DNA from 2 places in the Nonomuraea sp. NPDC049309 genome. Region 1 is predicted to be linked to the other one. Evidence: riboswitches for the same ligand, from Rfam matches in the RefSeq annotation. Region 1 holds a riboswitch; the other holds the start of a gene.
The links. Region 1 has a riboswitch for thiamine pyrophosphate ahead of ACGFIM_RS09370 (FAD-dependent oxidoreductase). Riboswitches for the same ligand answer to the same signal wherever they lie in the genome.
Positions count from the first base shown of each region.

Region 2: linked by a shared signal. The riboswitch ahead of ACGFIM_RS17675 (purine-cytosine permease family protein) and the one ahead of ACGFIM_RS09370 (FAD-dependent oxidoreductase) in region 1 are both predicted to bind thiamine pyrophosphate.

Region 1 is NZ_JBICSH010000001.1:2,086,806-2,093,976, reverse strand. It holds gene pknB (Stk1 family PASTA domain-containing Ser/Thr kinase) at 1-221, opposite strand, end outside; gene ACGFIM_RS09380 (thiazole synthase) at 462-1,217, opposite strand; gene thiS (sulfur carrier protein ThiS) at 1,210-1,410, opposite strand; gene ACGFIM_RS09370 (FAD-dependent oxidoreductase) at 1,407-2,813, opposite strand; TPP riboswitch at 2,801-2,917, opposite strand; gene ACGFIM_RS09365 (NAD(P)/FAD-dependent oxidoreductase) at 2,988-4,151, shown strand; gene ACGFIM_RS09360 (Rv2175c family DNA-binding protein) at 4,182-4,556, shown strand; gene thiE (thiamine phosphate synthase) at 4,534-5,181, shown strand; gene ACGFIM_RS09350 (polyprenyl synthetase family protein) at 5,450-6,517, opposite strand; gene metF (methylenetetrahydrofolate reductase [NAD(P)H]) at 6,611-7,171, shown strand, end outside.
Region 2 is NZ_JBICSH010000002.1:796,970-804,140, reverse strand. It holds gene ACGFIM_RS17695 (LCP family protein) at 1-343, shown strand, start outside; gene ACGFIM_RS17690 (GPP34 family phosphoprotein) at 441-1,061, opposite strand; gene ACGFIM_RS17685 (Fpg/Nei family DNA glycosylase) at 1,129-2,007, shown strand; gene ACGFIM_RS17680 (rhodanese-like domain-containing protein) at 2,051-2,374, shown strand; TPP riboswitch at 2,428-2,544, shown strand; gene ACGFIM_RS17675 (purine-cytosine permease family protein) at 2,534-3,871, shown strand; gene ACGFIM_RS17670 (methylated-DNA--[protein]-cysteine S-methyltransferase) at 3,840-4,409, opposite strand; gene ACGFIM_RS17665 (PAS domain S-box protein) at 4,505-6,373, shown strand; gene ACGFIM_RS17660 (ATP-binding protein) at 6,516-6,947, shown strand; gene ACGFIM_RS17655 (YidC/Oxa1 family membrane protein insertase) at 6,931-7,171, opposite strand, start outside.

The DNA.
Region 1 (7,171 bases):
GACAGGCTGGCGACCGACTTCGCCTCGCCGATGAACCTCCTGACGAACGCAGGGTCCTCGGCGAGCGAGCGATGCATGACCTTCAGCGCGACGGTCCGGTCGAGCCGGACGTCCAGCGCGAGATAGACGGTCGCCATACCGCCCCGGGCGATCCGGCCCTCGATGCGGTAACGCCCATCGAGAAGCCGCCCGACCAGGGGGTCCGCAGTCGTCGTGTCCACCCCGCTGAGTTTACGGGCGATTTGCCACCGGGATGGCCTTGCCGCCCGAAACCGATGCGGAGACGTTCTCGTCCGCGCCGCCGCGGGGATGCCGATGTGGCCCCGGCGTGTCGCCGGAGCGGACGAGGCGGTGTTCATGAGGCGGTGTTCATGAGGCGGCGTTCATGAGGCGGCGTTCATGAGACGGCGTTCATGAGACGGGCCCGCCCATCGTGGGCGGGCCCGTCTGTCAGGAGCGTGTCACGGCGTCATGGGGGAGGACGCCTCGGCGTAGCGGCGGCGCGGGATGCGGCCCGCCTGGGACGCGAGCCGCCCGGCGATCACCGCCTGCTTCATCGCCGCCGCCATCAGGTCGGGCCGCTGCGCCCGCGTCACGGCCGTGGCCAGCAGCACGGCGTCGCAGCCCAGCTCCATCGCCAGCGCGGCGTCGCTGGCCGTGCCGATGCCCGCGTCGAGGATCACCGGCACGGACGCGGCCTCCACGATCAGCTCGATGTTGTGCGGGTTGCGGATGCCGAGCCCGGAGCCGATCGGCGCGCCCAGCGGCATGACGGCCGCGCAGCCGGCCTGCTCCAGGCGGCGGGCCAGCGCCGGGTCGTCCCCGATGTACGGCAGCACCACGAACCCCTCGGCCACCAGCCGCTCCGCCGCGTCGAACGTCTCGATCGGGTCGGGCAGCAGCGTGCGCTCGTCGGCGATGACCTCCAGCTTGACCCAGTTGGTGCCCAGGGCCTCCCTGGCCAGCCGGGCCGTCAGCACGGCGTCGCCCGCCGTGAAGCAGCCCGCCGTGTTCGGCAGCACCTTGATATTGCGCTTGTTCAGCACGTCCAGCACGGAACCGCGCGCCGACGGATCGAGCCGGCGCATCGCCACCGTGGTCAGCTCGGTGCCGGACGCGGCCAGCGCCTGGTCCAGCACCTCCAGCGAGGGCGCGCCGCCGGTGCCCATGATGAGCCGGGAGGAGAACTTCTCACCGGCGATGATCAGCTCATCCACCTTGCACCGCCGTCAGCACCTCCACGCGGTCACGGTCGCTGAGCGCCGTCGTCTCCCAGGCGCTGCGGGTGACCACCTCGTCGTTCACGGCCACGGCCACGCCGGTGGTGGCCGTCGTCAGCGTCCGTACGGCCTCCGCCACGGTGGTGCCGTCGGCCACCTCGCGCTCGGACCCGTTGATCGTGACAATCATGAAATTTCCTGAAACCTCCCTGGCGAGCACAGCGTCGCCAGCTCGCTCTCCTCGCCCATCAGGATGGCCGCCGTCAGCGGGGCCATCAGCACCCCGCCGCGGTGGTGCCCGGTCGCGTACGTCAGCCCCGGAGTCCTCGCCGGGCCGATGACCGGGAGATTGTCGGGGGTGCCCGGCCGCAGGCCCGCGACCACGTCGGCGACCTCCAGCTCGGTGACGCCGGGCACCAGCTCCCTGGCGTCGCGCAGCAGCTCGTACAGGCCGCCCGCGGTCACCGATGTGTCGAACCCCAGCTCCTCCTGCGTGGCCCCGACCACCAGCTCGCCGTCGCCCCGGGGAACGAGGTAGACCGGCGAGCCGTGAACGGTGCCGCGCACGCAGTGGGTGAGCAGCGGCTGCGGCGAGCGCAGGCGCATGATCTGGCCCTTGACCGGGCGCACCGGCACGTCGGCCAGCTCACCGCTCCACGCCCCGGCCGCCAGCACCACCCGGTCGGCCGCCAGCACGTCGCCGTCGGCCCACTCACCGGCCCGGCCGCTGCGATCGGCCCGCCCGGCGGCGTCACCGGCACCCGCGCCCGCGCGGCCGCCGGTCTCCGCGGGGTGCGGCGCGGCAGGCGGTCCACCGGCGTGGTGACCGCCGAGGCGCAGGCCGGTCGCCGGTGCCCCGGTGGGTGTCGCCAGGCGGACGCCCGTGACGGCGCCGTTCGTACGGACCAGCTCGCTGACGCGCGCCCGCACCAGGGGAACGCTGCGCCGCTCCAGAGCGGTGAGCAGCGCCGCCGTCACCCGCCGCGGGTTCACCCAGGCGTCGCCCGGCGCGAGCAGCCCGCCGCGCACCGAGGGGGCCAGCATCGGCTCCAGACGCCGGCACTCGCGCCCGGTCAGCCGCTCGACCGGCAGGTCCAGCTTCTCCATGAACGCGGCCAGCTCGTCCAGCATCGCCAGGTCGTCGGAGCCGAACGCGACGTCCAGCGTTCCCTCGGCCCGCAGATCCAGCCCGCCCGCGGAATCGCGCCCACCCGCATCGGGCCCGGCGCTCGCGAAGCCACGCCCGCCCGAGCCGGACGGGTCCTTCGGGGCGTGCGCGCCGAGGGGCGCGGAGGCGGCCGAACGGGGGCCGCGGGCCAAGGCGGCGGGGGAGACCTCGCCGGCGGGAAGGCCGGCGTCCTCGGCCAGCTCGGCCGCGAAGGCCGGCCAGCGGCTCAGCGCCGCCAGGCCCAGCCGCAGCAGCGGCGCCTCGGTGTAGGTGACCTCGCTCACCGGCGCCAGCATCCCGGCGGCCGCGTGGGAGGCCCCGGTGGCGGGCGCGGGATCGACCACGGTGACCGGCCGTCCCTCGCGTGCGAGCCGCCAGGCCACGGACAGCCCGACGACCCCGCCGCCCACGATCACGTCCATCATGCGCTCCCTTCGCCGGCATGATCCGGATCAGGTGTCTTGCGGTCGAAGGCCCGTCACAGCCTTCCTCTCAGCCCGGTCACGGCCGGACTCCCGCGCGTCTTACCGTCCACAGCCTACGACCTCGGTAGGGGACGCACGCACCGGCCCCTTAGGGTCCCCGTTATGGTCATGAACGTGAACCATGTCGTGGTGGTGGGAGCGGGTCTCGCGGGTGTGCGTACGGTGGAGGCCCTGCGCGGGCGCGGCTTCGGCGGCCGCATCACGCTGCTCGGCCAGGAGCGCCACCGCCCCTACGATCGCCCGCCGCTGTCGAAGGCGGTGCTGAAGGGCGAGGCCGACACCAGCTTCATCGACACCGACCTCGACGCCCTCCAGGTGGACTTCCGGCCTGGCGTCGCGGCCACGTCGCTGCGCGCGGGCGTCGTGGAGACCACCGAGGGTGAGCTCCCCTACGACGGCCTGGTCATCGCCACCGGCGCCGAGCCCATCAGGCTGCCCGGCGACGGCCCGCAGCACGTCCTGCGCACCCTCGACGACGCCCACGAGCTGCGCGTGATGCTCGTGCCCGGAGCGCGGGTCACGGTCATCGGCGCGGGCTGGATCGGCGCGGAGGTCGCCACCGCCGCCCGCCGCGCGGGCTGCGCGGTCACGGTCATCGAGGCGGCGCGGACGCCGCTCGCCGCCGCGATCGGCACGGAGCTCGGCGGGCGCACGATCCCCTGGTACGAAGGCATCGATCTGCGGCTCGGCACCATGGTCGAGTCGGTCGAAGAGGGCGGCGTACGCCTGGTGGGCGGCGAGTTCGTCGAATCCCACGTGGTCGTCACCGGCATCGGCGTGCGCCCGGCCGTCGAATGGCTCGCGAACGCCGACATCGACCTGCACAACGGCGTCGTCACCGACGAGCACCTGCGCACCTCGCTGCCCGGTGTGGTCGCGGTGGGCGACTGCGCCGCCTGGTGGTCGCGCCGCTGGGGCACCCGCATGCGGGTCGAGCACTGGGACACCGCGCTCAACGCCCCCGACGTCGCCGCCGCGACGCTGCTGGGGGAGGAGGCGGTCTACGACCCGGTGCCGTACTTCTGGTCGGAGCAGTTCGGCCACATGCTCCAGTACGCCGGGCACCACACCGGCGCCGACCGGCTCGTGTACCGGGGCGAGCCCGAAGGCAAGTGGTCGGCCGTCTGGCTCACTCCGGACGACGGGCTCACCGCGGTGCTCGCCGTGGACCGGCCGCGGGACCTCGTCCAGGGCCGGCGCATCATCGAAGCGGGTCACCGGCTGGACACGGAACGCCTGGTAGATCCACAGGTACCCCTACGAGATTGTGTTGTTTGAGCAAGCACGCCATGTGGTAGTTGTGGTTTCGTGACGCTTTCTGTTGCACAGATCGACCGGGAGACCGAGCAGCTCGTCGACGAGTGGCTCACCCTCCCCGAAGTGGCCCAGCGCCTCGAGCTTCCGATCGGCCGGGCCAAGCAACTCCTCAAGGACCACAAGCTGCTCGGCGTGCGCCGCGGCAGCGGCGGGCCGCAGGTGCCCGCGAAGTTCCTCGACGGAAAGGACGTGATGAAGGGCCTGCCCGGCACGCTCACCGTGCTGCAGGACGCCGGTTTCGACGACGTCGAGGCGCTTCGCTGGCTCTTCACCCCCGACGACTCGCTCCCCGGGTCGCCCATCGAGGCGATCAGGGCAGGGCGTCACACAGAGGTCAAGCGGCGTGCCCAAGCCCTCGCTTTCTGAGGCCCGCCTCTACCTCTGCACAGACGGCCGCCGCGACCGCGGCGATCTGGCGGAGTTCCTCGACGCCGTGCTGGCGGGCGGTGTGGACATCATCCAGCTGCGGGAGAAGGGTCTCGAGGCGCGCGAAGAACTCGCGCTGCTCGAGGTCTTCCGCGACGCCTGCGACCGGCACGGCAAACTGCTCGCTGTCAACGACCGGGCGGACATCGCCTACGCCGCCCGGCCCGACGTGCTCCACCTGGGGCAGGACGACCTTCCGGTGAGCGTCGCGCGAGAGATACTCGGCGACGGCATCCTCATCGGACGGTCCACCCACTCCGCGGCCGAGGCGTCCGCCGCGGCCGTGGAGGAGGGCGTCGACTACTTCTGCTGCGGCCCGATCTGGCCGACCCCCACCAAGCCCGGACGCCCCGCGCCGGGGCCGCCGCTGCTGCGGCACGCCGCCTCGCTCGGCACCTCGCGCCCGTGGTTCGGGATCGGCGGCATCGACCTGGGCAACCTCGACGAGGTGATGTCGTACGGCGTGACCCGGGTGGTGGTCGTGCGCGCCATCACCGAGGCCGACGACCCAGGGGCGGCCGCGGCCGAGTTCGCCAAGCGGCTGGCCGCCGGGCCGGCCCGCTGAAACCTCCGAGGCGCCCGCGCTCCCCGCACGGGCGCCTCCCGTCTTTCTCCGGCGGCCTTCGCCGCTCTTCCGCGTCTTTCCCGCGTCCGTCCAGACCTCCTGGCCCGCGATCTCTCACCCGCTGGGGCCTGGCGGCGGTGGAGGGCGGTACCGGGGCCGGCGCCCGGCACGGGGCTCCGGCGCGCCCCTCGGCAGCCGGGGCGGGTTCGCCCGTGACGCGGGAGCGCTCCCGCGTCAGGCGTAGGCGTACCCGATCAGGCGGCGCGCGTCAGGTCTTACGGGACGTCGCCGCGATCGCCAGCTCGGTCAGCGCCGCACGGGCCTCCGCCGTGACCGGCGCCGCCTCCAGCGCGGTCAGCGCCTGGCCGAGATAGTCGGAGATCAGGTCCTCGCACTCCTGCAGCGCCCCGCTGTCCTCGATGATCGTGCGCAGCTCCGCCACGCCCCGCTCGTCGAGGCCGGGGTCGCCGAGCAGCCGGCGCACGGTGGCGGCCCCGGCGGGGGAGGCGGCGGCGAGGGTGCGCGCCACCAGCATCGTGCGCTTGCCCTCGCGCAGGTCGTCACCGGCGGGCTTGCCCGTCTCCGCCGGGTCGCCGAAGACGCCCAGGATGTCGTCGCGGAGCTGGAAGGCGATGCCGACGCGCTGGCCGTACCCGGTGCACAGCTCGTCCATCCACGGCGTCAGCTCGCGGGCGGCGAGCACCAGGCCGAGCCGCAGCGGCTGCTCGACCGAGTACCTGCCGCTCTTGTAGAGCGCCACCCGCAGCGCCGAGTCGAAGGTGTTCTCCCCGGTGGCCTGCTCCAGCAGGTCGAGGTACTGGCCGCACATCAGCTCGCTGCGCATGTCGTCGTGGAGGGGCTGCGCCGCCTCCAGCGCCTCGTGCGGCAGGCCGCAGGTGCGCCACATCTCGCCCGACCAGAGCAGCAGCAGGTTGCCCAGCAGGATCGCCGCTCCCTCGCCGAACTGCGCCGACGAGCCGTGCCAGCCCGAGCTCTCGTGCATCGCCTGGAAGCGGCGGTGCGCCGACGGCATGCCCCTGCGCAGGTCGCTTTTGTCCATCACGTCGTCGTGCACCAGCGCGCTGGCCTGCAGCAGCTCCAGCGAGGCGACGGCGGTGAACACGGCGGGCTCGTCGACGCCGCCCGCGCCGCGCCAGCCCCAGTAGCAGAAGGCCGGCCGCAGCCGTTTGCCGCCCGACAGCAGCGCGTCGGCGGCCGTGCGCAATGGCACGAACTCGGGCTCGCCCCCGGCCGGGAGCTTTCGTTCGACGAACTCCGCGAGCGCGCTCTCCACATGGGCGCGCAGGATCTCCATGCCGGCGGCGTCAGTGGTCATGCCTTGAGAGTAATGGCCGAGAGTGCGCAGATCGATCTCGGAGGTGCCGCTCTGGCCGGTGCGACAGAAGTTTCTCGGGGTAGCCTTATCGCCATGGCTCTTGGTCGACCCTCCGTCCGGCCCGATCGCGTCCCGACGGTCCGCGAAATGCTGGCCTCCGGCGCCCGGTCGTTCTCGTTCGAGTTCTTCCCTCCGAAGACCGACGAGGGTGCGCGGCAGCTCTGGCGCGCGATCAGGGAGCTGGAGTCGCTGCGGCCGACGTTCGTCTCGGTGACGTACGGCGCGGGCGGCTCCACCCGGGATCGCACGGTCGACATCGTGGAGCGCATCGCCCACGACACCACGCTCACGCCGGTGGCCCACTTCACGGCCGTCAACCACTCCGTGCGCGAGCTGCGCCATCTCATAGGCCGCTTCGCCGACGCCGACGTGCGCAACATTCTGGCCGTGCGCGGCGACCCGCCGGGCGACCCCACCGGCGAGTGGGTGCCTCACCCGGAGGGCGTGACGTACGCGGAAGAGCTGGTGCGGCTGATCCGGCAGTCCGGCGACTTCTGCGTGGGCGTGGCCGCCTTCCCGTACAAGCACCCGCGCTCGCCGTCCATCGAGTCGGACACCGAATACTTCGTGCGCAAGTGCCGGGCCGGCGCCGAT
Region 2 (7,171 bases), on a different contig from region 1:
GTTGCCCGACTACGAGCGCACCAAGCGGCAGCGGCAGTTCCTCGGCGCGGTCGTGAAGAAGGCGGCGAGCCCCGGGGTGCTGCTCAACCCGTTCACCGCGGTCCCGCTGGCGGCGAGCGCCACCGACGCGGTCGAGGTCGACGCCGGCACGGGCGCCTTCGACATGCTCTCGCTCGGGCTGGCCATGGGCGACAGCCCGGTGACCACGGTGGTGCCGTTCGGCGGCAACGAGACCGTGCCGAGCGGCGCGGCGGTGAAGTGGGACCGGCCGAAGGCCCTCGCCATGTTCAACGCGATCAAGGAGGGCCGGCCGGTGCCGAAGGACGTCGTCGACCGCAACTGATGCTGAGGGGGCGGGTCGGGTCGGGCTGGTCGGTGTCGAAGGGCGTCGTCGGCCGTGACCGATCCCTCCCGGGTCACCGGGGCTCAGGTCACGGGGGTCACGTTATGGTGGTCGTCATCACCGCGACGTTGTCGGAGCCGATGGCGCGGGCCACCGCGTCGGCCACCCAGTGGCCCCTGGCGAGCTCCTTGACCCGTGACCTGCTCGAGCCGGGAAACGCCTTGCGGTCCAGGCCGGCCGCCTTGGCCAGCGCGATCAGCGCGGTCGTGCGGGCGTCGGGTGCGGCGCCCGCGAGCACGGCCGCCGCCCGGCTCCTGACCTCGGCCTCGACCGCGGGATTCAGCTCCGGCCAGCGGGTGACGGGGAAGATCCCGAGCGCCTTCGTGCGCTCCATGGCCAGGACGCCGGCCCGCGCCAGGCGGGCGAGCAGGCGGCCGCGCAGGTCGTCCGACTTCAGCTTGCGCACCCACCACTCGGGGGTGCGCGGCCTGTCCCGCGCGATCAGCGATAGCGCGGCGTCCAGCTCCGCGTCGCCGAGCGGCTGGGGCGCGGCGACCGCCAGCCGCCTGCCGACCTTGGCGATGCGGCCGGCCAGCGCCAGCTCGGCCAGGACGCCGCCGCCCAGCGCCAGGTCGAGCTGGGCCGTGCTGATGAGGAACCTGCCCTGGTGCTCGCTGAGCGCCAGGAGGAGAAGTTCTTCGGCGATCGTCACGGTCATGCCTTCGACCCTAACGGCGTGATTTGGGGTTCCCCGGCCGGGTGCAAGCGGGACGTACGCTGGGGGCATGCCCGAACTTCCCGAGGTCGAGTCGCTCACCGGCTTTCTGCGCGAGCGGGCCGTGGGCCGCGCGATCGCCGGGGTCGACGTGGTGGCCGTTCAGGCGCTCAAGACGTTCGACCCGCCGGTCACCGCGCTCAACGGGCTGACGGTGACCGGCGTGGCCAGGCACGGCAAGTTCCTCGATCTCGACTGCGACGGGCTGCACCTGGTCGTCCACCTGGCGCGGGCGGGGTGGCTGCGCTGGCGCGACGACCTGTCGGGCGCGAAGCCGGTGCGGCCCGGCAAGGGGCCGCTGGCCGTACGCGTGCGGCTGGCGCCCGACGAGGAGGGCCTGGCGCCGGGGTTCGAGCTGACGGAGGCGGGGACGCAGAAGCGTCTTGCCGTCTATGTCACAAAAAATCCGGACGATGTGCCGGGCATCGCCGCTCTCGGCCCCGACCCGCTCGCCGAGTCGTTCACGGTCGAGGCGCTCAAGCGCATCGTCGGCGGCAAGCGCACCCAGATCAAGGGCCTGCTGCGCGACCAGAAGGTGATCGCCGGCATCGGCAACGCCTACTCCGACGAGGTGTTGCACGCGGCCAAGATGTCGCCGTTCAAGATCGCCGCGACGCTGACCGACGCGCAGATCGCCGACCTGCACGAGGCCATCGTGACCACGCTGCGCGACGCGGTCGAGCGGGCCCGCGGGCTGGCCGCCAAGGATCTCAAGGCGGAGAAGAAGTCGGGGCTACGGGTGCACAACCGTACGGGGCAGCCCTGCGACGTGTGCGGCGACACGATCAGGGAGGTGTCGTTCGCCGACTCCTCGCTGCAGTACTGCCCGACCTGCCAGACCGGTGGCAAGCCGCTGGCCGACCGCCGCCTGTCCCGCCTGCTGAAGTAGCCGGGCGGCCGGTGCACCGCCGCGCGCAGGCCATGATGGAGTCATGACCGTTCCTGAGATCGAGGCCAGTGCCGTACCCGCAGACGCTTACCTGCTCGACGTCCGCGAGCAGGAGGAATGGCTGGCGGGCCACGCGCCGCAGGCCGTTCACATCCCGATGACCCAGATCCAGGGGCGCGTGGACGAGGTTCCCGACGACCGCACGATCTACGTCGTGTGCCGGGTGGGCGGCCGTTCCCTGCAGGTCGCGGCCTGGCTCAACCAGCTCGGGCGCGATGCGGTCAACGTCGGCGGCGGCATGCAGTCGTGGGAGGCGGCGCGGCGGCCGATGGTCAGCGAAACGGGCCAGGAGCCTTTTGTGGCATAAGTCCCCCACTATGGCGACTTAGACGCCATTGAGGCATTATTGGGGCGCAAACTACAGATCGTCGCGGGAGCTCGGGGTCGCCGGGCTGAGAGGGCAGCACAACCATCCGCTGCCGACCGCCTGAACCTGTCCGGGTAATGCCGGCGTAGGGAGTGTGCGATGTCGCACGGCGTCGAAGAAGTACCTCTGACTCTTGACGGAGAGGCCCCCAAGACCCTGGGCGTGCTCGATCAGGGCGCGCTCTGGGCCAACCTCGGTGTCAGCCTGCTCGGCTTCTCCGGAGCGCTGCTGCTGCTCGACCCGCTGGGCGACGCCCCGCTGACGCTGGCCGCGGCGCTGATCGCCACCGTGGTCGGCAGCCTCATCGGCACCGCCATGGTGGGCCTGTCCGCCATCCCCGGCACGCACACGGGCAAGCCCGCGATGGTGCTGCTGCGCGGGTTGTTCGGCGCGCGGATCTCGTACGTGCCCACGGTGCTGAACATCATCCAGATGATCGGCTGGGGCGCCTTCGAGCTGTGGGTGATCGCCAAGGGCGCGGGCGCGATCTTCCCCGCGGTGCCGTACCAGGTGTGGGTGATCGTGGCGGGCGTGCTGACGGCGGCGCTGACCATCTGGCCGCTCGGCTCGATCCGGCTGCTGCGCCGCTACGTCACGGTCGGCGTGATCGTGGCGATGGTCTGGTTCACGGTGTTCTTCCTGCGCGAGGCCCCCTCGCCCGAGGGCGGGAGCTGGACGGCCTTCCCCGCCGCCGTGGACTACGTGATCGCGCTGTCGGTGTCGTGGGTGCCGATGGCGGCCGACTTCGCCCGGCACTCGCGCTCGGGCAAGGCCGCGTTCACCGGCGTGGTCGGCGGCTACACGCTGGCCCAGGTGGCCTGCCTGGGGCTGGGCGTGTACGCGGTGGCGCTGGCGGGCGCCGACGGCGTGCTCGCCGACCAGACGACGGTGTTCAACCCGTTCGTCGCGGTGCCGCTCGGCGCGCTGTTCTTCGGCATCCTCGTGCTGCGCGAGACCGACCAGTCGTTCGCCAACGTCTACTCCACCACGATGTCGCTGCAGAACCTCATGCCGCGGGTGGACCGGCGCATCCTGTCGACCGCCATCGGCGTGGTCACGATCGTGATCGCCCTGTTCGCGGACGTGAACTCCTACGGCGTGTTCCTCGGCGTGATCGGCGCCGTGTTCGTGCCGATGTTCGCGGTGCTCGCGGTCGACTACTTCGTGCTGCGCCGCGGCGAGGGCTGGAACACCGCCGAGGACGCACCCTCGCGCTGGTCGATGCTGGTGCCGTGGGCGCTGGGCTTCGCCGCGTACTGGCTGACCACCTCGACGCCGACCTTCGCCGCGTGGGACGGCTGGTGGGCCGGCGTGCGCGACGCGCTCGGCTTCGTACGGGAGCCGTGGATGAACGGCGCGCTGGGCGGCGCCTTGGTGGCCGCCCTGGTCACGCTGCTCATCGGGCTCATCCAGCGATCGCGCGCCGCTCGACGTTGAGCAGATGCTGCTTGGCGGCCGCGCCGCCCGGGTAGTCGCCGAGCTCGCCGTCCTCGCGCACCACCCGGTGGCAGGGCACGATGACGCAGACCGGGTTGGAGGCCAGCGCGTTGCCGATCGCTCGCAGCGCGCGCGGCCTGCCGATGCTCTCTCCGATCCGCTCGATCGTCGTGGTGGTGCCGTAGGGGACCGCCATGGTCTTCTGCAGCACCGTACGCGCGAACGGCGTGGCCAGGGTCAGGTCCACCGGCGTGGCGAACGCGCGCAGCCGCCCGGAGAAGTACGCGTCGAGCTCCCTGCGCACCGGGTCGAGCCGCCGCGAGTCGGGTCCGATGAACCGGCCCAGATGGCGTGTGACCCGCTCGAACACGTCGTTCTCCGCCTCATAGCTGCACGCCACGATGCCCTTGGCGGTCACCGCCAGCACCAGCCTGCCCACCGCGCCGTCGTAGGTGCCGAACGCGATGTCGGGTGGGGTCTCACCCCGATAGGTGCTGGAGGTCACTCGCAACAGGGCATCGAGATCGTTGCTCGACATACCCCTCACCCTCCCACCTGCCGGGAATCACCGTGACCGCAGCGTATCGGACGGATCGCCCGACGCACCCACCGCGCCACGTGCACTATGGAGTAGTGGGGGACGAATGGGCCGGTAGTGACGATGAGATCGCTCGTGCGGCGCTCGCCAGCTCGCCCAACGCCATCGTGGCGCTCGACCGCGACCAGAGCGTGCTGGTGTGGAACGCCGCCGCCGAGCGCATGTTCGGCTATAGCGCCGACGAGCTGCTCGGACGCCGCGCGCCGATCGTGCCCGAGGAGCTGACCGCCGAGCACAACGCGGTCCTCGAGCGCGTGCGCACGGGAGAGCCCGTGTCGCTGCGCACCAAGCGCCTGCACGCCGACGGCCGGGTGCTCGATCTGCGGGTGGACATCAGCGCCCTGCGCCTGGGCAGCGCCGTGGCCGGCTACGTGTGCGCCTACCACCCCGCCAGGGCCGACGAGATGGCCGAGCACCGCATGGCGCGCAGGGCCCGCCTGGTCGCCCGGCTCACCGACGTCGTGGGCGACATCAACTCCGAGCTGGAGCTGCCCGCCGTGCTCGACCGCATCTCGGCCAGCCTGACCGAGCTGACCGGGGCGGACGCGGGCGGGTTCGTCCTCATCGAGGGCGACAGGCTGCGGCTGGTCAGCACGTACCAGCTGCCCGAGGCGATCAGGGGCATCACCACCGACCTGCGCACGAGCCTGGTGGACAAGCTCTTACGCACCGGCAAGACCGTGCTGCTGCAGTCCGAAGGGCTCGACGACCTGGTGTGGGCGCGGCTGAAGGGGCTGCACACGATCGCCCTGGGGCTCGCGGCCGTGGGCGGGCGGCCGTACGGCGCCCTGTACGCCCTGTTCGCCCGCCGCAACCCGGGACACCTGGAGCTGGAGCTGCTGGAGCTGCTGGCCGGGCACGCCGGCATCGCGGTCGGCAACGCGGTCGCCTACCAGGAGGCGGTGCGGCAGCGGGCGCACGAGCAGGCCGTGTTCGACGCGAGCGCCGACGGCATCGCCGTGCTCGACCAGGAGGGCAACGTGGTGCGCTGGAATCCGGCCGCCGCCGAGCTGACAGCGCTGCCCGCGGAGTCCGTCATCGGCGGTCCGCCGCCGTTCCCGCTGCCCAAGGCCGGCGAGAAGGGCACCTTCCAGCTCGGCAACGGCCGCTGGCTCGACGTGGTGAGCGCGCGGATCGAGGAGACCGGCGAGGTGGTCGTCGACTTCCGCGACGTGACCGCCGCCAAGGAGCTGGAGGAGGCCAAGGACCTGTTCCTCGCCACGACCAGCCACGAGCTGCGCACCCCGATCACCATCGTGCGGGGCTTCGCCAGCACGCTCGACTCGCGCTGGGACGCCATGACCGACCAGGCCCGCCGCTCGGCCGTGCACACGATCGCCGAGCGCGCGAAGTCGCTGGGCGTGCTCATGGACCACCTGCTGCTCGGCGCGCGGGCGGGGGCGGACGAGCTGAAGGTCCGCATCGAGGAGTTCGACCTGCGCGAGCGCATCGTGGCGGCCACGCTGGGGCTGCCCGAGCTGTCCGACCGGCACCGGGTCGAGGTGCACGTACCCGAAGGGCTGCCGCGCGTGCTGGGCGACGCGCTGGCCACGGACATCCTGCTCGGGCAGCTGCTGGAGAACGCGTTCAAGTACTCGCCGAAGGGCGGGCTGATCAGCGTGGCGGCCTGGCCGGAGGACGACAAGGTGGTCGTCGTCGTGGACGACGAGGGGGTGGGGATCGCCCCGTCTGACCGCGAACGTATCTTTGAGCGCTTCGTCCAGGTGGACAGCGGCGACCGGAGACGGTTTGGTGGAGTGGGGCTCGGTCTCTACATCGTCCGCAGCCTCGCACGTGCACAGGGCGGAGACGTGAGCGCGCATCCGAGACCGGGAGGGGGCACCAGAATGCGGCTGGTTCTGCGGAGCTCTTCCTCTATCGGATCCGACACACCGATGCGGTAACGAGGTGGTCACGGTTGCGCTGATCTATCTTCCAATGTGTACAAGCTGTGATCGAGATGCGGTTTCTGGGATCGAGTAACGGGGCATTTCGGTCGTACCGGGGAGTGTTCCCGCGGGGGGCACAGGGAACGGGGAGGTGGGTGTGTCAAGCGTGGTGCTGCTGCCGTACGCGCCGTCCAGCGTTGCCGTCGCCCGCCAGCGTCTGAGCACTGATCTGCAGGACAGTGGGGTCTTCACCTCGGCCATCGACGATGCCGTGCTCGTGGTGAGCGAACTGCTGAGCAACGCGCTGCGGCACGCGCACCCGCTGCCGTCCGGCATGGTGCGGGTGGCATGGCTGCGCAGCGACGATCACATCGAGGTGGCGGTCAGCGACGGCGGCGCGGCCACCGAGCCCCGAGCGGGCCGGCCGACGCTGTCCTCGCTCGGGGGACGAGGGCTCGGCATCGTGGAGTACGTCGCCGAGAGCTGGGGGGTCAGGCACGACGGCGACACCACGACCGTGTGGGCGATACTGCCCGCGCCGAGTGAGAAGGTGAACGAGCAGGTCGCGGCGCTCAGAGAGGCCGGCTAGCCAGCACCGCGCGCTCGCCCGTCGCCCATGCCGCGGAGACGAGCAGGTAGAGCCCGGCGGCCAGCGGCAGCACGAGCGCGGCCAGCACCGAACCGTACGGCAGCAGCGGCATGATCTTCTTCATCGGCTCCGGCTGCTCCTCCGCGACCTTGATCTGGCGGGCGGAGAGCCACGCCACCGCGATGACCAGCGCGATGACCGATACGAAGACCAAAAACGGTGCG